Regions from separate parts of the Mesorhizobium sp. M1182 genome, predicted to be linked through region 2. Evidence: predicted binding sites of a transcription regulator. Region 2 holds the regulator's gene; each other region holds the start of a gene.
The links. The regulator PhoB, encoded in region 2, activates phosphate uptake and scavenging genes when phosphate is short. The targets are predictions, from matches to a motif close to TGTCATNNANCTGTCAT.
Positions count from the first base shown of each region.

Region 1: the regulator PhoB is predicted to act here: its motif matches at 5,842-5,858, upstream of NKH33_RS16665 (ceramide glucosyltransferase).
Region 3: the regulator PhoB is predicted to act here: its motif matches at 2,365-2,381, upstream of phnF (phosphonate metabolism transcriptional regulator PhnF).

Region 1 covers NZ_JAMYMD010000012.1:64,340-72,268, forward strand. The annotation lists gene mmsB (multiple monosaccharide ABC transporter permease) at 1-300, shown strand, start outside; gene araD1 (AraD1 family protein) at 490-1,482, shown strand; gene NKH33_RS16650 (hypothetical protein) at 1,510-1,962, shown strand; gene NKH33_RS16655 (2'-deoxycytidine 5'-triphosphate deaminase) at 1,980-3,074, opposite strand; SAM riboswitch at 3,210-3,287, shown strand; gene NKH33_RS16660 (O-succinylhomoserine sulfhydrylase) at 3,358-4,548, shown strand; gene NKH33_RS16665 (ceramide glucosyltransferase) at 4,586-5,737, opposite strand; gene apaG (Co2+/Mg2+ efflux facilitator ApaG/CorD) at 5,965-6,357, shown strand; gene NKH33_RS16675 (Hsp33 family molecular chaperone) at 6,364-7,374, opposite strand; gene argF (ornithine carbamoyltransferase) at 7,537-7,929, opposite strand, start outside.
Region 2 covers NZ_JAMYMD010000003.1:149,960-157,888, forward strand. The annotation lists gene NKH33_RS05635 (CHASE domain-containing protein) at 1-180, opposite strand, end outside; gene NKH33_RS05640 (ATP-binding cassette domain-containing protein) at 310-1,110, opposite strand; gene NKH33_RS05645 (sugar ABC transporter permease) at 1,126-2,490, opposite strand; gene xylF (D-xylose ABC transporter substrate-binding protein) at 2,632-3,672, opposite strand; gene NKH33_RS05655 (ROK family protein) at 3,958-5,202, shown strand; gene phoB (phosphate regulon transcriptional regulator PhoB) at 5,212-5,901, opposite strand; gene phoU (phosphate signaling complex protein PhoU) at 5,918-6,625, opposite strand; gene pstB (phosphate ABC transporter ATP-binding protein PstB) at 6,658-7,461, opposite strand; gene pstA (phosphate ABC transporter permease PstA) at 7,458-7,929, opposite strand, start outside.
Region 3 covers NZ_JAMYMD010000002.1:446,241-454,169, forward strand. The annotation lists gene NKH33_RS04685 (ABC transporter permease) at 1-478, shown strand, start outside; gene NKH33_RS04690 (zinc-binding alcohol dehydrogenase family protein) at 549-1,565, shown strand; gene phnF (phosphonate metabolism transcriptional regulator PhnF) at 1,584-2,327, opposite strand; gene phnG (phosphonate C-P lyase system protein PhnG) at 2,462-2,923, shown strand; gene phnH (phosphonate C-P lyase system protein PhnH) at 2,923-3,534, shown strand; gene NKH33_RS04710 (carbon-phosphorus lyase complex subunit) at 3,536-4,648, shown strand; gene NKH33_RS04715 (alpha-D-ribose 1-methylphosphonate 5-phosphate C-P-lyase PhnJ) at 4,645-5,556, shown strand; gene phnK (phosphonate C-P lyase system protein PhnK) at 5,553-6,329, shown strand; gene phnL (phosphonate C-P lyase system protein PhnL) at 6,541-7,248, shown strand; partial or broken gene NKH33_RS04730 (DapH/DapD/GlmU-related protein) at 7,245-7,861, shown strand.

The DNA.
Region 1 (7,929 bases), on a different contig from region 2:
AATATGGGCGTGCTGTCGGCACTCGGCGGCCTGATTATCGCAGCGCGCCTGGGGCAGGCTGTGCCGGCGGCCGGCCTCGGCAGCGAGCTCGACGTCATCGCCGCGGTGTTCATCGGTGGCGCTTCGGCGATGGGCGGCGTCGGCCAGGTGATCGGCGCGGTGGTCGGCGGCTTCATCATGGGCGTCATGAACAACGGCATGTCGATCATGGGCGTCAATGTCGATTGGCAGCAGGTGGTCAAAGGCCTGGTGCTGCTCGGCGCCGTCGTCTTCGACGTCTACAACAAGAACAAGGCTTGAGAGGCAACCAGGAGGCATACGGGTCACATCGCACGTTGCCGGGCGGCGCAAAGAAGTCCCCCGAGGGACCTGATCCGCGAGCGCAATCCGGACGAAGAATTTCAACCGAGGCGCGGACAGGGTCCGGGCCGCGCAGGGTAGGGTTTGCCGAGAAAGGGCAGGCCAGCCCACAATTCAGAGAGGGTTACCATGCTGATCTCACAAATCCTCGACGACGCCGAGACGATCCGCGTCGTTGCCCGCAACGGCGGCAAGACCCGCGTCATCAACGGCGCCCGCAGCGTCTATTCGCTGGCGATGGAAGCCGCGCGTACCGGCAGCGGGCTTGTCGCCCTGATCGAGCGCAAGGGCTTCGGCGAAACCGTCGACCTCGACGCTGCCTACAAGAAGGGCCGGCTGCTGTCGCCGATCAACCATCCCGATCCGGCGCATCTCCATCTCACCGGCACCGGGCTGACGCATCTCGGCTCCGCCGCGACCCGCGATTCCATGCACAAGAAGCTCAGCACGGACGGCGAGGAACAGCTGACCGATTCCATGAAGATGTTCCGCATGGGGCTTGAGGGCGGCAAGCCGGCGAAGGGCCAGATCGGCGTGCAGCCGGAATGGTTCTACAAGGGCAACGGCACCATGGCGGTGGCGCCCGGGGCGGCGCTTATGTCGCCGGCCTTCGCCCAGGATGCCGGCGAGGAGCCGGAAATCGCCGGTATCTATGTGATCGGCGACGACGGCGCCCCGTTCCGCGTCGGCTTCACGCTGTCTAACGAGTTTTCCGACCATGTCACCGAGCGTGTGAACTATCTCTTCCTTGCCCATTCCAAGCTGCGCAACGCTTCGTTCGGGCCGGAGATCCTGATCGGCGATCTGCCGTCCGATATCCGCGGCGCTTCACGCATCCTGCGCGACGGCAAGCTGCTTTGGGAAAAGCCGTTCCTGTCGGGCGAGGCGAACATGTCGCACACCATTGGCAATCTCGAGCATCACCACTTCAAATACTCGGCCTTCCGCCAGCCGGGCGACGTGCATGTGCACATGTTCGGCACGGCGACGCTGTCCTTCGCCGACGGCATCAGGACCGAGGCCGGCGACGTATTCGAAATCGAGGCGCAGGATTTCGGCCTGCCTTTGCGCAACCCGCTTGAAATCGAGCAGCCGGTGAAGGTGGTGGTGAAGGCGTTGTAAACTGGTGACATAATTCAGGGGCGAGAAATGAACGGCCTGCGGATTGGCACTGTGTTCGTAAGTTTAGTCCTGTTCCTCGCCTATTTCTCCCCAGCGGCTTACAGCGCCGGACAATGCAGCGCAAAATCCTATCGCGAGGCCCGGATGTTGATGACTAACCGGCTTCTGGCCACCGGCTATTCGAAATCGCAAGTGAGCTTTCTGATGCGCAACGCGGATCGCATGACGTCCGCACTCCGCGCTGACAGACTGAACGACAATGGCAGAGCCTGCGGTGTCGACTCCGCCAGAGCCCATGTGCTGGGATGTATCGACAAGCAGTTGTTCCCCTTGCAGTCCAGCTCAAGCGCCTCACTTGACGACGAGAAGCAAACCAGAGGATTTTGGGGGAAGAAGCGATTGGCAGTGCGAGAACTGCTCTTTATCGGTCAGTTTCATGGCTGCCTTGGCGCCGCGAAAGAATATCTGTTTCGCGGCTGACGGAATTGCGAACAAGCTCAGCGGGCGGCGCGGAAATGCTTGGACAGTTTCAGGCCCTGTGCCTGATAATTCGAGCCGAGATCAGTGCCGTAGAGCGCCTGCGGCCGTTTCAGCATGTGCTCGTAGACCAGCCGTCCGACGATCTGGCCGTGGTCGAGGATGAACGGCACTTCGTGGCTGCGTACCTCGAGCACCGCCCGGCTGCCGGTGCCGCCCGACGCCGAATGGCCGAAACCCGGGTCGAAGAAACCGGCATAATGGACGCGGAACTCGCCGACCAGCGGATCGAAGGGCGTCATTTCGGCCGCGTAGAGCGGCGGCACATGCACCGCCTCGCGCGACACCAGAATATAGAATTCGTCCGGATCGAGCACCAGCTCGCCGGCACCGCTCTTGTAGAGCGGCTCCCAGAAATCGACGACATCCTGCGCGGCGCGCTTGTCGACGTCGACCAGGCCGGTGTGGTGCTTGCCGCGATAGCCGACAAGCCCATCCTTGTCGCCGTCGAGGTCGATCGACAGCGCGATGCCGCCGCCTGAGATGTTGGGTGGTTCGGTGGCGACCAACATTTCGGCGTGGTGCAACTCGTGCAGCTCGTTTTCCGACAAGAGCGCATTGCCGGTGCGGAACCTGACCTGCGACAGCCGCGAGCCGGTCCGCACGACAATCGGGAAAGTGCGCGGGCTGACCTCCAGATAGAGCGGGCCTTCATAGCCGGCGGCGATCTTGTCGAACTCGTGGCCACGGTCGGTCATTACCCGGGTGAAGATATCGAGCCGTCCGGTCGAGCTTTTCGGGTTGGCGGAGGCGGAAATATGGGCGGGCAGCGCCAGGCTCTCGAGCAGCGGCACGATGTAGACGCAGCCGGTTTCCAGCACGGCACCTTCGGCGAGGTTGATCTCGTGCAGCTTCAGCCGGTCGAGCTTGTCGACAACCCTGTGGTCCGGGCCGGGCAAGAAGGAAGCACGCACCCGCCAGGCCTTGTCGCCGAGCCTGAGGTCAAGGCTGGCCGGCTGGATCTGATCGGCATCGAGCGTGCGCGGCGATTTCAGCGCGCCCGTCTGGAACAGCGCGGAAATATCCTGATCGGGAAGAATGCCTGTCTGCCGCAAGGGTCTGGCTCCGTTCGAACGCCGGGCGAGGTCTTGTTCTGTCGCAGGTCCGACCGTGGACGCGTTTGGCACCTGCTTGGTACAACCCTCTTAATCATGCCGGCAATTGACGCAAGCGTGGCGCGGGTCTAAAGCTCGTTATCCCGTGGTGATTTGGCCGGTCGGCTTGCAGCCACGTTAAACAAGTCGCTAAAGGACCGTCGGGCCGCAAGGCCATATGGACCGGTTGCGACTTTCGCGACCGGTTTTTTGTTGTTTGGACCAATTTTGGTGTTTGGATGGAATGATGACCAAGAAGCGCGACTGGAAGCCTCAGACCGCACTCGTGCATGCCGGAACGCTGCGTTCCGGCTTCGGCGAGACCTCCGAGGCGATGTATCTCACCCAAGGCTATGTCTACGAGACGGCGCAAGCGGCGGAGGCCCGCTTCAAGGGCGAGGAGCCGGGCTTCATCTATTCGCGCTATGCCAATCCGACGGTCGACATGTTTGAAAAACGCATGTGCGCGCTGGAAGGAGCCGAAGACGCGCGCGCCACGGCATCCGGCATGGCGGCGGTGACGGCAGCACTGCTGTGCAGCGCCAAGGCGGGCGACCATATCGTGGCGGCGCGCGCGCTGTTCGGCTCCTGCCGCTGGGTGGTCGAGACGCTGGCGCCGAAATACGGCATTGAGGCAACGCTGGTCGACGGCACCGACATCGCCAATTGGGAAAAGGCGGTCAAGCCAAACACCAAACTGTTCTTCCTGGAAAGCCCGACCAATCCTACGCTGGAAGTGATCGACATTGCCGCCGTCGCGGCACTTGCCAATGCGATCGGCGCCAGGCTGATCGTCGACAATGTGTTCGCCACGCCCTTGCAGCAGAAACCCCTGCAGCTCGGCGCCCACATCGTCGTCTATTCGGCCACGAAGCATATTGACGGCCAGGGGCGCTGTCTTGGCGGCATCGTTCTGTCGGACAAGAAATGGATCGACGAGAACCTGCATGACTATTTCCGCCACACCGGCCCAAGCCTCTCGCCCTTCAATGCCTGGACGCTGCTGAAAGGCCTGGAGACGCTGCCGCTACGCGTACGCCAGCAGACGGAAAGTGCCGGCCGCATCGCGGATTTCCTGGCCGAGCGCCCGCAAATCGCCCGTGTCATCTATCCCGGCCGTGCCGACCACCCGCAAGCGGCCGTGGTCAAGAGGCAGATGTCGGGTGGCTCGACGCTGATCTGCATGGATGTGAAGGGCGGCAAGCAGGCGGCCTTTGCCTTCCAGAACGCACTCGACGTCGTGCTCATTTCCAACAATCTCGGCGACGCCAAGAGCCTGATCACCCATCCGGCGACGACGACGCACAAGAACTTGACCGATGAGGCCCGCGCCGAGCTCGGCATCGGACCGGGAACGCTCAGGCTGTCAGTTGGCCTTGAGGACGCCGACGACCTGCTCGAAGACATCGAGCAGGCACTGAGAGTTGCCGGATAAGGGCTGGCCGAACAGAGGCGAGCGGGAACGCGCCCGATCAGGCGCCGGACGGGGTCTCTTCCAGCTCCGCGACGGTCTTTGTCTGGATAGTCATCACGTTGCCGCGCCAGTCGACGGCGCCGCTCAGCCATCCGCGCGCCCAAATGGCGGGAAGCATCAGGTCTCGCGCCATCATCGCCGGGATCGTGCGCGGCGACAGGTGCCATCCCTTGGCCGAGGCCAAGGCGCATTCCGGCAGGTAGGCCGCGACCAGCACGGCGATGGCGGTTGCCGGCAGGCTGACGCCGGCGTCAGCCGCCGCGATCAGCGCAAACACCAGCGGCGGCGCCGCGCCGATCAGGATCTCGGGGGCGAAGAACAGCGCGAAGGTGACGCGGCGCAGCCGCGCCCAGCGCGCCTGCCGCGACCAGATCTCGCCAAGCGTGCGCCGGCCGAGCGGCTGTTCGAAGGGCGAGGCGACAAGATTGACCCGCAGTCCGAGCCCGTTGACCAGCTTGGTCGCGGCCGCGTCCTCGGCGATCTCGGCGGCAAGCGCGCGGATGCCGCCATTGGCGTCGAGCATCGGCTTGTTCCACAACATGCTCTTGCCCTGCGCGAAGCCGAGGCCGAGCGCCTCTCCGGCGTACTGCCAGCGTGCCTGCAGCGTGTTGAGAAAGGCGCATTCGACCTCCCCCCAGAAGCCGTCCGGCCGCGAGCCGATCGGCGTCGAGCAGACGAGGCCGGTGTCGTGCCGCCATGCCGCCATCAGCTGCTGGACGTAGTCGCTCGGCATAAGCACATTGGAATCGGCAAGGATGACCCAGCGATAACGCCCCGCCTCCCAACCCTTCACGCAATTGTTGAGTTTTGGATTGCCGCTGATGCGGTCGTCACCGACTAGAAGGCGGGCGCGAATAGCTGGAAAGCGCGCCATTGCTGCGGTGATCGGCTTGACCACCGGGTCGTCGGCATGGGCGACACAGAAGATGAGTTCGTAGCGCGGCCAGTCGAGTGAGAAGGCGCGCTCCAGCGTCTCTTCGGCAAACGGCTCGACGCCGCGTGCCGGGATGACGATCGATACCGGCGGCGCGTTGGCGGGCGGTGCGATCCTGGCTGGTCGCTTCAGCTTCAGCGAAGCTAACAGGATGCTGGCGAGATTTGAAAGAAGGAGGGCTATGGAAAGGAGGGCGGCTGCGAATGTCGGTTCCATCGAGATCTGGTCACTCCAGAAGTGCCGGCCGCATGACGGCCGTTTTCAACAATTCGACAGAACGCTGAGTCGCCCGGCACAAGCCTGCACACCATCATTGTCATGTGTCACTTAAATGACATTGTTTTTCGGCACCTGCGCTCGAGTCGGGCAAGGAGATGACGCGCATCGTTGATCAAACTGCGCTGAGCGTCGAAAGTTCCATCTACATTGCTTTGGAGCAGTTTATGTACAGTGCCGTCACCCGCAACATCGAAGTGCAGGTCAGGCCGTTCTATCTGGAGGATCACTCCGACCCGCCGCAAAACCGCTATGTCTGGGGATATCAGGTGACCATCGACAATCAGTCGGATGAGTTCGTGCAGCTTCTGTCGCGCTACTGGCACATTACCGACGGCACCGGCAAGGTCGAGGAAGTGCGCGGCCCCGGGGTCGTCGGCGAGCAACCCGGACTCAACCCCGGCGACAGCTATCAGTATACGTCTGGATGCCCGCTCTCGACGCCATCCGGCATCATGGTCGGGCACTACACCATGCGCAACAGGCGGGGCGAGACGTTCGACGTCGCCATCCCCGCCTTCTCGCTCGACTTGCCGGGAATGCGGCGCACCGTCAATTGACGGCCGTCATCCGGCCGCTGCAAACTCCGCCGGGTCGAAGTCATATTGCTTCGAGCAGAATTCGCAGGCGACGTGAATGCTGCCATCCTCGGTGCTGTCCCTGATCTCCTCGGCGGAAAAGCCTTCAAGGATGCCGTGGATCTTCTCCCTTGAGCATGAGCACTGGTCGGCGACCGGCACCCCGCCGAACACGCGGACGCCATGCTCGTGGAAAAGCCGGTAAAGCAGCCGTTCGGCACCGATCGTCGGATCGATCAGCTCGGTCGGTTCAATAGTACCAAGCAGCGCCAGCAGCTCCTGCCAGGAATTGTCGGTCGGGTCGTGGATTTCCTCACGCGGATCGCCGTCGCCACCTGGAAGGTCGGGTACGCGCATGCGCTCCGCCGATTGCGGCAGGAATTGTGCCAGCAGGCCACCGGCCCGCCATTGCTCGCGGGCACCGCCGACGCCGGGCGTCAGAAGCTTGGCAACCGAAAGCCGGAGGTCGGTCGGAATCTGCTCAGACTGGCGGAAATAAGTGCGTGCGGCATCTTCCAGTGTGACGCCGTCGAGCTGGACGATGCCCTGGTAGCGTTGTGTGTGAGCGCCCTGGTCGATGGTCAGCGCCAGGACGCCGCTGCCGAGCAGCGTCTGCGGTGACGTCTCGCCGGCAGAAGTCAAAGCCTGCAGCCGGTCGGCATCGAAGCGGGCATAAGCGCGCAGCGCGTGCGGCGTGGAGAAATCCGCGACCAGCATGTCGACCGGCCCGTCGGTGCGGGTCTGCAGAATGAACTTGCCCTCGAACTTCAGCGAAGTTCCGAGCAATACCGTCAACACACAGGCTTCAGCCAGGAGCCGGGCGACCGGCTCGGGATAGTCGTGGCGGCTGAGAATAGCATCGAGCATCGGCCCGAGCTGGACGGTGCGACCGCGCACGTCGAGCGGGCCGACCTCGAACGGCACGACATGGTCGTCGCCGGCGTAGCCGAATTCGCCGAGCTTGGGTTTATGTTCAGCCAATTGATGAGTTTCCAACATGACAAAGCTCCGGGGCGCGGCGATGCCGCCCTCCGGGGCGCATGCGACGAGACGCGCTCGATTTGCGTGATGCGCCTGAGATAGGCACCACCAACTCCCGGATCAAGGCGGCCCAGATCAAGGCGGCGCAGATCAGGCCGGCCCGGATCACCGCGGCTCGTATCAAGCGCCCAGGCACCAGGCCAGGACCGCCTTCTGGGCATGGAGCCGGTTCTCGGCCTCATCGAACACCACCGAATGCGGTCCGTCGATGACCTCGTCGGTAACCTCCTCACCGCGATGCGCCGGCAGACAGTGCATGAACAGCGCATCCGGCTTGGCTTTCGCCATCAGTGCCGCATTGACCTGATAGGGCAGGAAGACATTGTGGCCGCGGGCACGGTGCTCCTGGCCCATCGACACCCAGCAGTCGGTGACGATGCAGTCGGCCTCGTGAACGGCCTCCTCGGGCGAACGGGTGAATTTCAGCTTGCCGCCATTGGCTTTCGACCAGTCGACATGCTTCTGGGCCGGTTCGCTGCCCTCGGGCACGGCGACATTCAGCTTGAAATGGAA
Region 2 (7,929 bases):
CGAACGCAGCAGCGACAGGTCCAGGTCGATGCGGCTTTCGATCCGGTTAAGCGCGTCGTCTGCCGTCGCCTCGAATTTAATGCGGGCCGCCTCCTGGGTGGCAAAATAGGCAAAACCCGCCATCGTCAGGCTGATCAGCGCGACGGCGATAAAAGCGACGGTCGGAAAAAGCTTCTTCAATTGCTGATACGTCCCGTGGACGGTTCGGCATCTTTATGGGCAAGTCCTGACGCCAACACAATGGCGAGGCCAAAGCATGGTGACGGCTGGCACATTTTGGCGGCGTGTGATTAGCCGGCTAATTCTCGTTCATGCGGCGATCTTCAGCGCGCCCGGCCCCGGAATGGCGCCGGGTGGGCACTTGCCGAGGATGATCATGCCGAGCACCTCGTCCTGGGTGACGTCGGTTGTGCGCGCCGTTCCGACAACCCGACCGTTCTTCATGACGCAGACACGGTCGGCAAGCTCGAACACGTCGTGAATATCATGGCTGATCAGGAAGATGCCGATGCCGTCGGCCTTGAGCTGCCTGACCAGTTCGCCGACCTGCGCCGTCTCTTGCGGCCCGAGTGCAGCCGTCGGCTCGTCCATGATCAGGATGCGAGCATTGAACAGGATGGCGCGGGCGATCGCCACCGACTGCCGCTGGCCGCCCGAAAGCTTTACCACCGGCTCCTTGAAGCGTTGGAAACGCGGATTGAGCCTGCCCATCACTTTGCGCGCCTCGGCCTCCATGGCGACGTCGTCGAGCGTTCCCCAGCCGGTCATCAGCTCGCGGCCGAGAAACAGGTTGGCGGCCGCATCGACATTGTCGGCCAGCGCCAGCGTCTGGTAGATCGTCTCGATGCCGTACTTCTTGGCGTCGCGGGGATTGGAGATCGAAGCCTCCTCGCCGTTGACCAAAATCTGGCCCGCATCGCGCTTGTAGGCGCCGGACAGGATTTTTATCAACGTCGATTTGCCGGCACCGTTGTGACCGAGCAAAGCCATCACCTCGCCCGGGAAAAGGTCGACAGAGGCATCGTCGACGGCGCGAATGCCGCCGAAAGCGATGGAGATGTTGCGCATGTCGATCAGCGGCGTGCCCGTGGGAGCGGTTTTGTCTGCCATGATCGTTCCTCCTCCCTACACACGTTTGCGATAGACGGTATCGAGCCACACCGCGAGCACCAGCACGGCGCCGACAACGATGCTCTGCAGCGGTGAATCGATGCCGAGCAGCACCATGCCGGACTGCAGCGACTGCATCAAAAGCGCGCCGAGCATGGCGCCGAGCACTGTGCCGGAGCCGCCGGCGAGCGACGTGCCGCCGATCACCGCCGCCGCGATGACCAGCAGCTCGTCCAACGTGCCCAGCGCATTGGTCGACGAGTTCTGCCTGGCTGACGAGATCGCCGCGGCGATCGTCGCCAGCACGCCCATGATCATGAACACCTTCATGGTCACCCAGCGCGTGTTGATACCGGCAAGGTTGGCTGCTTCCGGATTGCCGCCGATGGCGAAGACATAGCGGCCGAAACGGGTACGCTTGGCGATGAAGGTCATGATCAGCCCTACGGCTACAGCCATCAGCACGGGTATGGCGATGCCATGGGCGATGAACAGCCCGCCTTCGGGAACCGTTATATTGTTGGCCGCCGCATATCTGTTCACGATGCCGACCGGCCAAGGATAGGAATTGGCAAGCCATATGGCGCCCATGATGGCAGCGCAGGTGAGGACACCGAGGAACGTCTCGGCCCAGATCGGGCGCAACGGAAAGCGGAACCGCTTGCGCTGCACCCGCCCGTTGAGCAGCATGAACACAACCGCTAGGCACGCGACAATTCCGACGATCCAGCTCCATCGCGCGCCGATCGAACCCGCCGGCCCGCCCCCCATCAGCTGGAAAGTGGCATCAAGCGGCGCAATCGTCTGACCGCTGGCGACCCACCATGCGGCACCCCGCCAGACCAGAAGGCCGCCCAGCGTCACGATGAAGGCCGGCACCTCGAGATAAGCGATGATGTATCCCTGGAACGCTCCGATCAGAAGGCCAAGCGCCAGGCCGATGGCCAGTGCCAGGATCCAGATCCAGGGATTGCCTAATTGCAGACCGATCATTCGCACCAGGAAATGCACCTGCGCAAAGCCCATGACCACGCCGATCAGACCTTCGGCGGAACCGACCGACAGGTCGATATTGCGCATGACGATAACCAGCACCATTCCGGCGGCCATTATGGCCACGGCGGAAGTCTGCACCGACAGGTTCCAGAGATTGCGTGGCGTCAGGAAGGTCCGGCTGTCGAAGTCGAACGGATTGACGCCGAGCCGTACGCTGGAAATGACATGCAGGCCGACCCAGATGACCAGCAGCGCGCCGACCATGCCGAGCATGCGCGTGTCGAGTTCGGTTGCCTTGAGAAATCGGGCAACGATGCCGAGCTCGGATTCCCGTGCCCGGTCTGCCGTGCTGTCGACCGGCGTGTTGGACGTCGTGTCGGTCATGATGTTTCTCCCGCCGGGTTGCCGTCTGCCGCGGATGCCGGAAGCAGCCTAGAAGTTATCCGCCGGAAGCGGAAAAACAACTCTTGTTGAAAAACGCCGCGGCGAGCGGCCGCGGCGTTCGGACTTCTCGGAAACGTCGGCTCAGTTGCAGACTGCAACAGTGCCAGCCGTCACGCCGGCGCAGACCTCTTCTTTCTTGATCCAGCCGGCGTCGATGACGACGTTGAGGTTGTCCTTGGTGATGGCGACCGGGGTCAGGAACAGCGACTTGACGGTATTGCCGCCGGGCGTGGTGAAATCCTTCACGCCGGCAATGTCGGTCATCTGCTTGCCGTCGGCCAGCTGCGAGGCGATCTCGGCGGCATTCTTGCCGAGCTCGCGCGCATCCTTCCACACCGACACGGTCTGTGTGCCGAGCGCGATGCGGTTCAGCGCGGCGTGGTCGCCGTCCTGGCCCGAAACCGGAACCGATCCGGCCAGCCCTTGCGCTGTCAGCGCGGCGACGACGCCGCCGGCAGTGCCGTCATTGGCCGCGACCACGGCATCGACCTTGTTGTCGTTGGCGGTCAGGAACTGTTCCATGTTCTTCTGAGCGTTGGCCGGCAGCCAGCCGTCGGTATAGGCCTCGCCGACATTCTTGATCTTGCCGCTGTCTATTGCCGCCTTCAGCACCTCCATCGAACCGGCAAACAGGAAATCGGCATTCGGATCGGAACCCGAACCCTTGATGAAGACATAGTTGCCTTCCGGCTTCACCTTGAAGACTTCCCGGGCCTGCATGCGGCCGACTTCCTTGTTGTCGAAGGTCAGGTAAAAGACGTCCTTGTTCTCGATCAGCCGGTCGTAGCCGACAACCGGAATACCTTCGTCCAGCGCCTTTTGCACGGCCGGCCCGATGGCCGAGGCGTCCTGCGCCAGGATGATCAGTGCGTTGGCGCCCTGCGAGATCAGGCTCTCGACGTCGGTGAGCTGCTTGCCGGGGTTGGACTGTGCGTCGGCGGAAATATACTTGTCGCCTGCGGCCTCGATGGCCGCCTTCATTGCGGCCTCGTCGGTCTTCCAGCGCTCTTCCTGGAAGTTCGACCAGGAAACGCCGATGACCTTGTCTTTAGCCTGCGCCACCGACGCCAGCGCCAGCGTCATGGCGACACCCGCCAGAATGGCGGTCGTGAATTTCTTCATCATATCCTCCCTGCGCCGCGTACGGCGTGACCAATTGGCTCAAAGACCAGCTTAGAAGCTCTAATTTTTTCGAGCATCGAAAAAATACTGGCCCGATCTCCGGCTGCTGTCAACATCGATTCTGATGGATTTTGATGACTCTGCGAGTTTTTTCGAGCGTCGGAATAAACGATGACAGCGCCACCTGCATCTGACACTATTTGCCTCATCCGACACTATTTGTCGGACATTACCGACGGCTTCCGGTTCATGAGCGGCCGCGGCAACCGGGAGGAAAGCAAAACAATGTCGGTCGGAATCCGCCATGACGATTTGCGCCGGCGCAACCGGGCGATGGTGATCTCGGCGGTGCGCCGGGCCGGCCAGCCATCGCGTACTGAGATCGCAGCTACCACCGGCCTCAGTCATTCGACCATATCGGCGATTTCTTCCGACCTGATACGGGAAGGCATCCTCGCCGAGAGCAAGCCAAGTGAGCCCGTTTCGTTGAAACGCGGTCGTCCGCAAGTCGGCCTCGCCCTCAACCCGGAAGCGGCGGCGGTGCTGACCGTGGTGTTGTCGCTGAATTTCCTTTCGGCCGCCATTATCGACTATACGGGACAGGTGGTCGCCGAGGAACAGCGCCGGCTGGACACGCTGACTATGCCGCGCGACGAGCTGATCCGTGAATGCATGGCCATCGTCCGGCGCCGGCTGCAGGATCCAGATCTTGACGTCCGCAGTGTCGCCCGCATCGCCCTGGCGATTCAGGGCATTACCGACTCCCCTGCACGCGCCATGCTGTGGTCGCCGATCACGCCGCAGACCGACATCGCCTTTGCCGACATGCTGGAGGACGAATTCGGCATCCCGGCAACGGTGGAGAACGACTGCAACATGATGGCGGTGGCTTTGCGCTGGCGCAATCCGGATCGCTATCGCGACGACTTCATCGCCATCCTGCTTTCGCATGGCATCGGCATGGGGCTGGTGCTGAAGGGCGAACTGTTCACCGGGACGCATTCCTCGGGCGGCGAATTTGGCCACATGATCCATCGTCCGGGCGGCGCGCTCTGCCGTTGCGGGCGGCGCGGCTGCATCGAGGCGTATGCCGGGAACTACGCCATCTGGCGCAACGCCAGGCAGATGAGCGAAGACAGCGAACCGGTCGCCGACGTCAGCGACGCCGACATGCGCGCACTGGCGGCCCGGGCGCGCGAGAAAGATGGGCCGGAACGCGAGGCCTACCGCAAGGCCGGCGAAGCGCTGGGTTTCGGTCTCGGCTCGCTGTTCGCGCTGATCGATCCGGCACCGGTCGCGATGGTCGGCGCCAGTGCCGCCGCCTTCGATCTGATCGAGCCGGCCTTGCGGAAGGCAATCGCCCAGACCGCCGGCGGCCAGCATTCAGGCTCGATCTCCTTCGATACAGAGCCGAACGAATTGCCTCTGATCCGCGAAGGCTGCGCGATGCGGGCGTTAAGCTTCGTCGACCAGGAGATTTTCGCGCCGGGCGCGCAAATGAGGCCCAGCGTCAGAAAGAACGTAGCCTGACCAGGCGGGTCAATCTTCCCTGATCGCATAGCCGGCGCCGCGGATGGTGCGGATGACATCCGGCATCCGGCCGTTGTTGACGGCTTTGCGCAGCCGCCCGACATGCACGTCGACGGTGCGTTCGTCGATGTAGATTGTCTCCCCCCAGACATTATCGAGTAACTGGCTGCGCGAGAAGACACGGCCCGGATGCCGCATCATGAACTCGAGCAGCCGGAATTCGGTCGGCCCGAGCCTGATTTCGCTCTTCTTGCGATAGACCCTGTGCGATTCGCGATCGAGCACGATGTCGCCGACCTTCAGCACGCTGGACAGCACTTCCGGCTTGGCGCGCCGCAGCAGCGCCTTGACCCTGGCCATGAATTCCGGTGTCGAAAACGGCTTGACCAGATAGTCGTCGGCGCCGGTCGAAAGACCGCGCACCCGGTCGCTCTCCTCGCCGCGCGCGGTCAGCATGATGATCGGCAGCCGCTCGGTTTCGGGGCGCACCCGCAACCGACGACAGAGCTCGATGCCGGAAACCGCTGGTATCATCCAGTCGAGCACCAAAAGGTCGGGCACATTCTCCTGCAAACGGATCTCGGCTTCGTCGCCGCGTGTCACCACCTCGACCTGGTAGCCTTCGGATTCGAGATTGTAGCGGAGCAGCACACCCAACGGCTCCTCGTCCTCCACCACCATTATGCGTGGTGCGATCATCGGCTGGGCACCCCCATCATGTCACCGGTGCGGACATTGTCGTTTCGTCCTGCTTCGGACGATTGACCGGCAATTGCTCGCCGGTCAGCACATAATACGCATTTTCGGCGATGTTGGTGACATGGTCGCCGATCCGCTCCAGATTCTTGGCGCAGAACAGCAGGTGCGTGCAAGCGGTGATGTTGCGCGGATCTTCCATCATGTAGGTCAACAGCTCGCGGAACACGGACGTGTATTTAACGTCGATGCGCTCGTCGGCGGCACGAAGCTTGGCCAACGCGGCCGCATCGCCTGCAGCATATTCCTCGATGACACCCTGCACCTGGATGAGAACCAGCTGCGCCATCGCGTCGATGGAATGCGACAGGTCCCGCGGCGTGGCGCTGAGGCCGACCGCACTCACGCGCTTGGCGATATTCTTGGCAAGGTCGCCGATGCGTTCGAGGTCGCCCGCCATGCGGATCGCTCCGACCACATGGCGAAGATCGTGGGCCATCGGCTGGCGTTTGGCGATCAGGGTGATAGCGCGGTCGTCCAGTTCGCGTTGACGCGCATCCATGATGGCGTCGTCGGAAACGACGCGTTGCGCCAGCACGTTGTCGGAATTCAACAGCGCCTTGGTCGCCCCGCCGACCATCGAACCGGCGAGGTCGGCCATGTCGCGGATCAGCTTGCTGATCTGCTCGAGATCCTCGTCGAAAGAAGCGACTGTGTGTTCGCCCATGGTCCTGTCCTCATATGCATGATCGGAACGGCTCAGCCGAAGCGGCCAGTGATGTAGTCCTGCGTGCGCTTCTCGCGGGGCGACGTGAAGATCTTCTCGGTCCGGTCGAACTCGACCAGTTCACCCAGATACATGAAGGCCGTCTGGCGCGACACGCGCGCCGCCTGCTGCATGTTGTGGGTGACGATGACGATCGTGTAGTCGGCTTGCAATTCGTCGATCAGTTCCTCGATCTTGGCAGTCGACAGCGGGTCGAGGGCCGAAGCCGGTTCGTCGAGCAGAATGACTTCCGGCTTCACGGCCACGGTGCGGGCGATACAGAGCCGCTGCTGCTGGCCGCCGGATAGGCTCAAGCCGCTGGCGTTGAGCTTGTCCTTGACCTCGCTCCACAGCGCGGCGCGCTTCAACGCCTGTTCGACGCGGCCGTCCATCTCGGACTTGCCGAGGTTCTCGTAGAGCCTGACGCCGAAGGCGATGTTCTCGTAGATCGACATCGGGAACGGCGTCGGCTTCTGGAACACCATGCCGATCTTGGTCCTGAGGAGGTTGAGATCCTGCGACCGGTCGAGAATGTTCTTGCCGTCGAGCAGCACCTGGCCCTCGGCCGTCTGTTTTGGGTAGAGCTCATAGATGCGGTTGAACACACGCAGCAGCGTCGATTTCCCGCAGCCCGAAGGGCCGATGAAGGCCGTGACGCTGCGCTCGGGCAGCGACAGGCTGATGTCCTTCAGCGCCTTGCTCTGGCCGTAGTAGAAGTTGAGATTCTTGACCTCGATCTTCGTCTTCTCGGTGACCGTTTCGGTCATCGTCATGTCTGGGGACAACATCTGTGTCATCTGTCCTCTCTGCGTCCGGTAAGGCTGCGGGCGAGGATGCTCAAGCCCAGAACCGTCAGGGTGATTATGAGTGCGCCGGTCCACGCCAGTTGCTGCCATTCCTCGTAAGGGCTGAGAGCGAACTGGAAGATGGTCACCGGCAGGCTGGCCATCGGCGCGTTGATATTGCTGCTCCAGAACTGGTTGTTGAGCGCGGTGAAGAGCAGCGGCGCCGTCTCGCCGGAAATGCGTGCTATCGCCAGCAATATGCCGGTGACGATGCCGGACAATGCGGCGCGGTAGGCGACCGAACGGATCACCACCCAGCGTGGCGCGCCGATCGCGGCACCGGCTTCACGCAACGCGTTCGGCACCAGGTTGAGCATGTCTTCAGTGGTGCGCACGACCACCGGAATGACCAGGATGGCAAGCGCAACGGCGCCGGCAATGGCCGAGAAATGTCCCATTGGCCGCACCATCAGCTCATAG
Region 3 (7,929 bases), on a different contig from region 2:
CAGTTCCTTCGCCGGCGTCCCCAATCTGTTCTGGATGGTGATCCTGGTCGGCATCCCAGCCTACATCTTCCTGCACCACAGCCGCTGGGGCCGCTATCTGTTCTCGGTCGGCTCCAACGCCGAGGCGTCGCGCCTGTCAGGCGTCAACGTCCAGCGCACCATCTACATGGCCTACACGCTGTCGGGCCTGTGCGCGGCCTTCGTCGGCGTGCTGCTTGCCTCGCGCATCGGCATCGGCAATCCGACGCAGGCCGAGGGCTGGGAATTGCAGGCGATCGCCTCCTCGGTGATCGGCGGCACCTCGCTGTTCGGCGCTGTCGGCTCCGTGCACGGACCGCTGCTCGGCGCCTTCATCCTTGCCACCATCAACAACGGCGCCAATCTGCTCAACGTCAACGCCTTCTGGCAGCGCATCATCACCGGCGTGCTGATCATCGTCATCGTCTATTTCGACGGGCTGCGCCGCCGCGGCAAATAGACCGCCTCCCAACAATCGCCGGCCTCGCCACAGCAGGGCCGGCAGTCCCATGAACCGACTGGATTGAAGCATGAAAGCCGTCGTCTGCCGCTCGCCCGGCGAACTTGTCCTCGAAGATCGTCCGGCGCCTGGCGCGCCCCCCGCCGGCTGGGCGCTGGTCGCCGTCAGCCATGTCGGCATCTGCGGCACCGACTATCACATCTTCGAAGGCAAGCACCCGTTCCTCGCCTATCCCCGCATCATGGGCCACGAGGTTTCCGGCACCGTGATCGAGGTTGGCGTGGACGTCGATCTCGCCGTCGGCGAAGCGGTGATCGTCAATCCCTATCTCGCCTGCGGCAAATGCAACGCCTGCCGGCAAGGCAAGCCGAATTGCTGCGTCAGGATCGAGGTGCTCGGCGTCCACCGCGACGGCGCCATGTGCGAGCAGATCCTGGTGGCGGCGCAAAATCTTTATCCGGCAAACGGCCTGTCGCTGGCCGATGCCGCCGCCGTCGAATTCCTGGCGATCGGCGCCCATGCCGTGCGGCGCTCGCTGGCTGATCCACGTGCGCGCACGCTGGTCATCGGCGCAGGCCCGATCGGGCTCGGCACGGCGCTGTTCGCCCGCATCGCCGGGCTCGATGTGACGCTGCTCGACATGAGCGCTGAACGGCTTGGCTTTGCCGAAAGCGAACTCGGCTTCGCGACGCTCGACGGCTCGCGAGGCACCGCTGCCGACCTGGTGCGGGAAGCAACCGGCGGCAACGGCTTCGACGTGGTTTTCGATGCCACCGGCAACACCCGGTCGGTGCAGTCGGCCTTCGCTCATGTCGCGCATGGCGGAGCGCTGGTCCTGGTCAGCGTCGTCAAGGACGACATCGCCTTTTCCGATCCCGAATTCCACAAGCGCGAGATGATGCTGATCGGCAGCCGCAACGCCCTGCGTGCCGATTTCGACCATGTCGCCGCCTCGATCCGCAACGGCGCGCTGCCGCTGGCAAAGCTTGTGACGCACCGCACCACGCTTGGCGAGACGCCGCACGACCTCGCCCGCTGGGCGCATGAGAAGTCTGGCCTGATCAAGGCTGTCATTCAGGTCGGATGATGCCAGGGCTGCCGTATCTCAGAGCGCCGACAATTTGAGCTCGATCCGCTCGGCCGGGAAGCGCGACTCCGAAAACTGTATCGGCTGACCGTCGGGCGTGACGTTGACGGCGACCGTCACCAGCACGATGGCGCCGGGCTGCAGCTCGAGGTCCGCAAGGTCGGCGGCATCGGCATGGCGCGCCGACAGCACGGTCGATTGCCTGAGATAGTCGTCGATGCCGAAACGTGCCAGTGATGCGGTGATCGAACCGGTTTCCGCCATGGCGGCATCGATGCCGGCAAAGCGCCTGGCATCGAACCAGCCGGCCGCGCGGGACACCGGCATTCCATCGGCTTCGCCGCGCGTTTCCAGGCGTATCACATCGGCCCCCGTCGCAAGGCCTAAGCCCTCTGCGACACGACGGTCGGCCGGCTCGATCGATGACGCGAGCAAGGTGATATGCCGCTCGGACGCCTGTCCTTGCAATCCCTCGGAAAAGCGGGTGCGGGCGCCGATCGGATAAGACAGCCGGTTGCGCGACAGCACGAAGGTGCCGCGCCCCTGCTCCGCCCTGAGCACACCCTCCTGCACCAGCGCTGCGATAGCGCTACGCACCGTGTGGCGGTTGACGCCATAGCGTCCGGCCAACGCGATCTCCGGCGGCAGCGCGGCATTCTCGGGAAAATCGCCGGCGGCGATCGAATGCAGGATCTGGTCGGCGATCTGTCGCCACAGCGCGACACCGCTGCGCCGCTCGATGCGGTTGGCTTGTCCGATCATCTCCCGCCCCAATTCTTTGCGCCGATCTTTTGGCCCGTGTCACGTGCCCGTCATGGACACGCGCTAGATAACGAGTATAATTTGTATAGTTGTCTATATCAATAGACAAATTCACGCAAACGAGGAGTACGGCCATGCGAGGACGGGAAGCGCGAGAGCGGGCCGAGCGCAAGGCCGTGATGACGACGCTGGCGCAATCGGCCGGCGACGACATCGTCCGCCTCTGGGACGAAGCCGGCCTGCCTTGCGAAGCGGAACTTCTGCGTGGCCCCGAAACCGGCCTGGTTACGGTACGCGGCCGCATCGGCGGCGGCGGCGCGCCCTTCAATGTCGGCGAGGCGACGGTCACCCGTGCCACGGTGCGGCTTGCGTCCGGCCATGTCGGCCACTGCTACGCGCTCGGCCGCGACAAGCAGAAGGCAAGGCTGGCGGCAATCGCCGATGCGCTGTGGCAGGACCCGGCCCACCGCAATGAGGTCGAGATCAGGATCGTTGCGCCATTGCAGGCGGCACTGGCCAAGGCGCGTGAACAGCGCCGCGCCGAGACGGCGGCGACCAAGGTCGATTTCTTCACCATGGTGCGCGGAGAAGACTGATGAATATCGCCACTCAATCCATTGAAGGCGGCTTCGCCGATCCGGTATTCAACGCGCAGACCGTATTCCGTGCCGTGATGGACGCGATGGCGCGGCCAGGCAGTGTGCAGCCGCTGCCGGCCCTCGCCCACCCCCCGGTGCCGCTGTCGGCCACCGCCGGCGCCGTTGCGCTGGCGCTGTGCGATAACGACACGCCGCTCTGGCTCGACCACGCCTTGCAGGCTTCAGCGACGGTGAAATCCTGGCTTGGCTTTCATACCGGCGCGCCGCTGGCCAACACCCCGGCCGACGCGCATTTCGCGCTGATCGCCACGCCGGCCGAGATGATGGCGCTCGACGGGTTTTCGCAAGGCACCCGGGATTATCCCGATCGCTCCACGACGCTGATCCTCGAGGTCAGCGATCTTGTCTCCGGCGCTGCGCTGCTGCTCGAAGGCCCGGGCATCGAGACGACGGCGACGATCGCGCCGGCGCAAATGCCGCGCCATTTCGTCGAGCAATGGAAGCAGAACAAGCAGCGTTTTCCGCGTGGCGTCGACATCATCCTCGCCACGTCCGAAGCAATTGCCTGCCTGCCGCGCACGACGCGCATCAAGACGATGGAGGCATAGCATGTATGTCGCGGTAAAGGGTGGCGAAGCGGCCATTCGCAACGCCCACAAACTGCTCGCCGACCGCCGGCGCGGCGACCGCTCGGTGCCCGCACTTCGCCTCGACCAGATCGTCGAGCAGCTGGCGCTCGGCGTCGACCGGGTGATGAGCGAAGGTTCGCTCTACGACCGGGAATTGGCGGCACTCGCCATCGTCCAGGCGCGCGGCGACATGATCGAGGCGATCTTCCTGGTTCGCGCCTATCGCACCACGCTGCCGCGTTTCGGCTACACAAGGGCGATCGACACCGGCACGATGCTGGTCGAGCGACGGCTGTCGGCCACCTACAAGGACCTGCCCGGCGGGCAGCTGCTCGGCCCGACTTTCGACTACACCCACCGCCTGCTCGATCCCGAGCTCGCCGCCGGCGGCGATGTCGCCGAACCGGAGCAGCGCGCAGGCAAGGCGGAAGCCATGCCGCGCGTCTCGGCCATCCTCGCCCGCGAAGGCCTGATCGAGCCCGACGGCGACCTGCCTGGGGATCATACCCCCGGCGACATCACCCGCGAGCCGCTCGAATTCCCGATGGCGCGCGACATCCGCCTGCAGGCGCTGTCGCGCGGCGACGAGGGGTTTCTGCTGGCGCTCGGCTATTCCACCCAGCGCGGCTACGCGCGCAACCATCCCTTCGTCGGCGAGGTTCGCATCGGCGAGGTCGAACTGGAACTGGACGTGCCGGAACTGCCCTTTGCCGTGCCGCTCGGCAGCATCCGCGTCACCGAATGCCAGATGGTCAACCAGTTCAAGGGCTCGGCCAAGGCGCCGCCGCAATTCACCCGCGGCTATGGCCTCGTCTTCGGCCAGAGCGAGCGCAAGGCCATGGCCATGGCGCTATGCGACCGCGCGCTGCGCGCCTCGGAGTTGGGTGAGGATGTCATCGCCGCAGCGCAGGACGAGGAGTTCGTCATCTCGCATTCCGACAATGTCCAGGCGACCGGCTTCGTCGAGCATCTGAAGCTGCCGCATTATGTCGACTTCCAGGCCGAGCTCGACCTCGTGCGCCGCATGCGCGCCGAGCATGATGCCCGCGAAAATGCCGGCAAGGCCGAAGAAAAGAGGCAGGCAGCGGAATGAGTGCACAACCAGCGGACATCGCCACCTACAACTTCGCCTATCTTGACGAACAGACCAAGCGGATGATCCGTCGGGCGATCCTCAAGGGCATCGCCATTCCTGGCTATCAGGTGCCGTTCGCCTCGCGCGAAATGCCGATGCCCTATGGTTGGGGCACCGGCGGCGTGCAGGTCACCGCTTCGATCATTGGCCCGGACGATGTGCTCAAGGTCATCGACCAGGGCGCCGACGACACCACCAATGCGGTTTCGATCCGCGCCTTCTTCAAGAAGGTCGCCAATGTCGCCGTCACCACCGAGACGGCCAAGGCGACCATCATCCAGACGCGCCACCGCATTCCCGAATATCCGCTGAGTGCCGGCCAGGTGCTGGTCTATCAGGTGCCCATCCCCGAACCGCTGCGCTTCCTCGAACCACGCGAGACGGAGACGCGCAAGATGCATGCGCTGGAGGAATACGGTCTGATGCATGTAAAACTCTACGAAGACATCGCCAGGCATGGCCGCATCGCCACCACCTACGCCTACCCGGTCAAGGTTGAGGGCCGCTATGTGATGGATCCCTCGCCGACGCCGAAATTCGACAATCCGAAGATGCACCGTTCGCCGGCTTTGCAATTGTTCGGCGCCGGCCGCGAAAAGCGCATCTACGCGCTGCCGCCCTTCACCGATGTGGTCAGCCTCGATTTCGAGGACCATCCGTTCGAGGTGCAGACCTTCGACCAGCCCTGCGCGCTGTGCGCGGCCGAGAACGTCTATCTCGACGAGGTCATCCTCGACGACCATGGCGGCCACATGTTCGTCTGCTCCGATACCGATCATTGCGAGAGGCGGCGCGCGGAAGGCGGCCGCGGCCATCTCGCGCCCGAGACCCATCTTGCCCCAGGAAAAACGGAGCCGGCGCAATGATCGACGAACCGCTGCTGCGCGTTTCGGCACTGTCCAAATTCTACGGCTCGCGCGTCGGCTGCGAGAACGTCACTTTTGACCTCTGGCCGGGCGAAGTGCTGGCGGTGGTCGGCGAATCCGGTTCCGGCAAGACGACTTTGCTCAACTGCCTGTCAACTCGACTGCTGCCCAGCTCCGGCACCGCCAGCTACCGGATGCGCGACGGCCAGTTTCGCGAACTCTACCGCATGAGCGAGGCCGAGCGCCGCTTCCTGATGCGCACCGATTGGGGTTTTGTCCATCAGAACCCGGCCGACGGGCTGCGCATGACGGTGTCGGCCGGCGCCAATGTCGGCGAGCGGCTGATGGCGGTCGGCGACCGTCACTATGGCAGGATCCGCGCAACGGCGGTCGACTGGTTGTCTCGTGTCGAGATCGACGAAGACCGCATCGACGACGAGCCGCGCGCCTTTTCCGGAGGCATGCGCCAGCGCCTGCAGATCGCCCGCAACCTCGTCACCGGGCCGCGGCTGGTGTTCATGGACGAGCCAACCGGCGGCCTCGACGTCTCGGTGCAGGCGCGCCTGCTCGATCTGTTGCGCGGCCTGGTCACCGATCTCGGCCTGGCCGCCATCGTCGTCACCCACGATCTCGCCGTGGCGCGGCTGTTGTCGCAGCGCATGATGGTGATGAAGGACGGCCGCGTCGTCGAAAGCGGCCTCACCGACCGCGTCCTCGACGATCCGCGCGCGCCTTATACCCAGTTGCTTGTCTCCTCGATCCTGCAGGTGTGACGATGATTGCTCCGGCGTACCCCCCTCTGGCCTGCCGGCCATCTCCCCCTCAAGGGGGGAGATCAGCAGCTTTTATGTCCCGCCCGTTCTGCGACACAGGAGAATGGCGAAACCGAATGCGACAGCCAATCTCCCCCCCTGAGGGGGAGATGGCCGGCAGGCCAGAGGGGGGTGTTGGCCCGCAGACGAATGACGATTGGAGAACCCTCTGATGACAACCCCGCTCGTTGTCTCCGATGTCGCGAAGAGCTTCACCATGCATCTGCGCGACGGCATCAAACTGCCTGTCGTCGCCGGCGTGTCGTTCTCGATCAGGAGCGGCGAATGCGCCGTGCTCGGCGGCCCTTCCGGCGCCGGCAAGAGCTCGATCCTGAAAATGCTCTACGGAAATTATGCCGCCGATGAAGGCCAGATCATCGTCCAGCACGAGGGCGGGCTCATCGATCTCGCCTCGGCCAGCCCGCGCACCGTGCTTGCCGTGCGCCGGCTTACCATCGGCTATGTCAGCCAGTTCCTGCGCACCGTGCCGCGTGTCTCTGCGCTCGATGTCGTGGCCGAACCGCTGGTCGAGCGCGGCGAGGAGCGCGAGGTCGCGCACGGCAAGGCACGCGCCTTGCTGGCGCAGCTCAACCTGCCGGAGAAGCTCTGGGCGCTGCCGCCGGCGACGTTCTCCGGCGGTGAACAGCAGCGCGTCAACATCGCGCGCGGCTTCATCACCGAGCATCCGATCCTGCTGCTCGACGAGCCGACCGCTTCGCTCGATGCCAGGAACCGCGACGTGGTGATTGCGCTGGTCGCGGCCAAGAAGGCGGCCGGCGTTGCCCTGCTTGGTATCTTCCACGACCACGACGTGCGCGAGGCGGTGGCCGACCGCGTCATCGACGTGACAGCTTTTGCCGCCGGGAAAATTGCCGCATGACAAGAAAGCTGTCGGAAACGCCGCTGGTCCACGAGACGGCGCAAGTCGAGAACTCGACGCTCGGCCGCTGGACCGAGATCGCCGAGCGCTGCCGGGTGTCGGAAAGCACGCTCGGCGACTATTCCTACATGATGCAGGACTGTGGCGTCTGGTGCGTGACGATCGGCAAATTCGCCAACATCGCCGCCAGCGTGCGCATCAACGCCACCAACCATCCGACCTAGCGGCCGACGCTGCACCATTTCACCTATCGCGCCTCGGATTATTGGGACGACGCGAGCACGAGAGCGAATTCTTCGCCAAGCGCCGCGCCAAACGCGTCACCATCGGCCACGACACCTGGCTCGGCCACGGCTCGACCATCCTGCCCGGCGTCACCGTCGGCCATGGCGCGGCGGTCGGTGCCGGCGCGGTGGTGTCGAAGGACGTCGCGCCCTACACCGTCGTCGCCGGCGTACCGGCCAAGCCGATCCGCGAACGCTTCGACCGCCGCACCGCGGAGCGCTACCAGGCGCTCGCCTGGTGGGACTGGGACCATGCAAGGCTGCGCGCCGCGCTCGACGATTTCCGCGAGCTGGAGGCCAATCAGTTTTTGGAGAAGCATGGGGGTTGACGCCCTGAATAAGTCAGCCGCTCAGGCAAATGTCCAAAATAATAGAAAGAAATCCTAACGTAATAAGA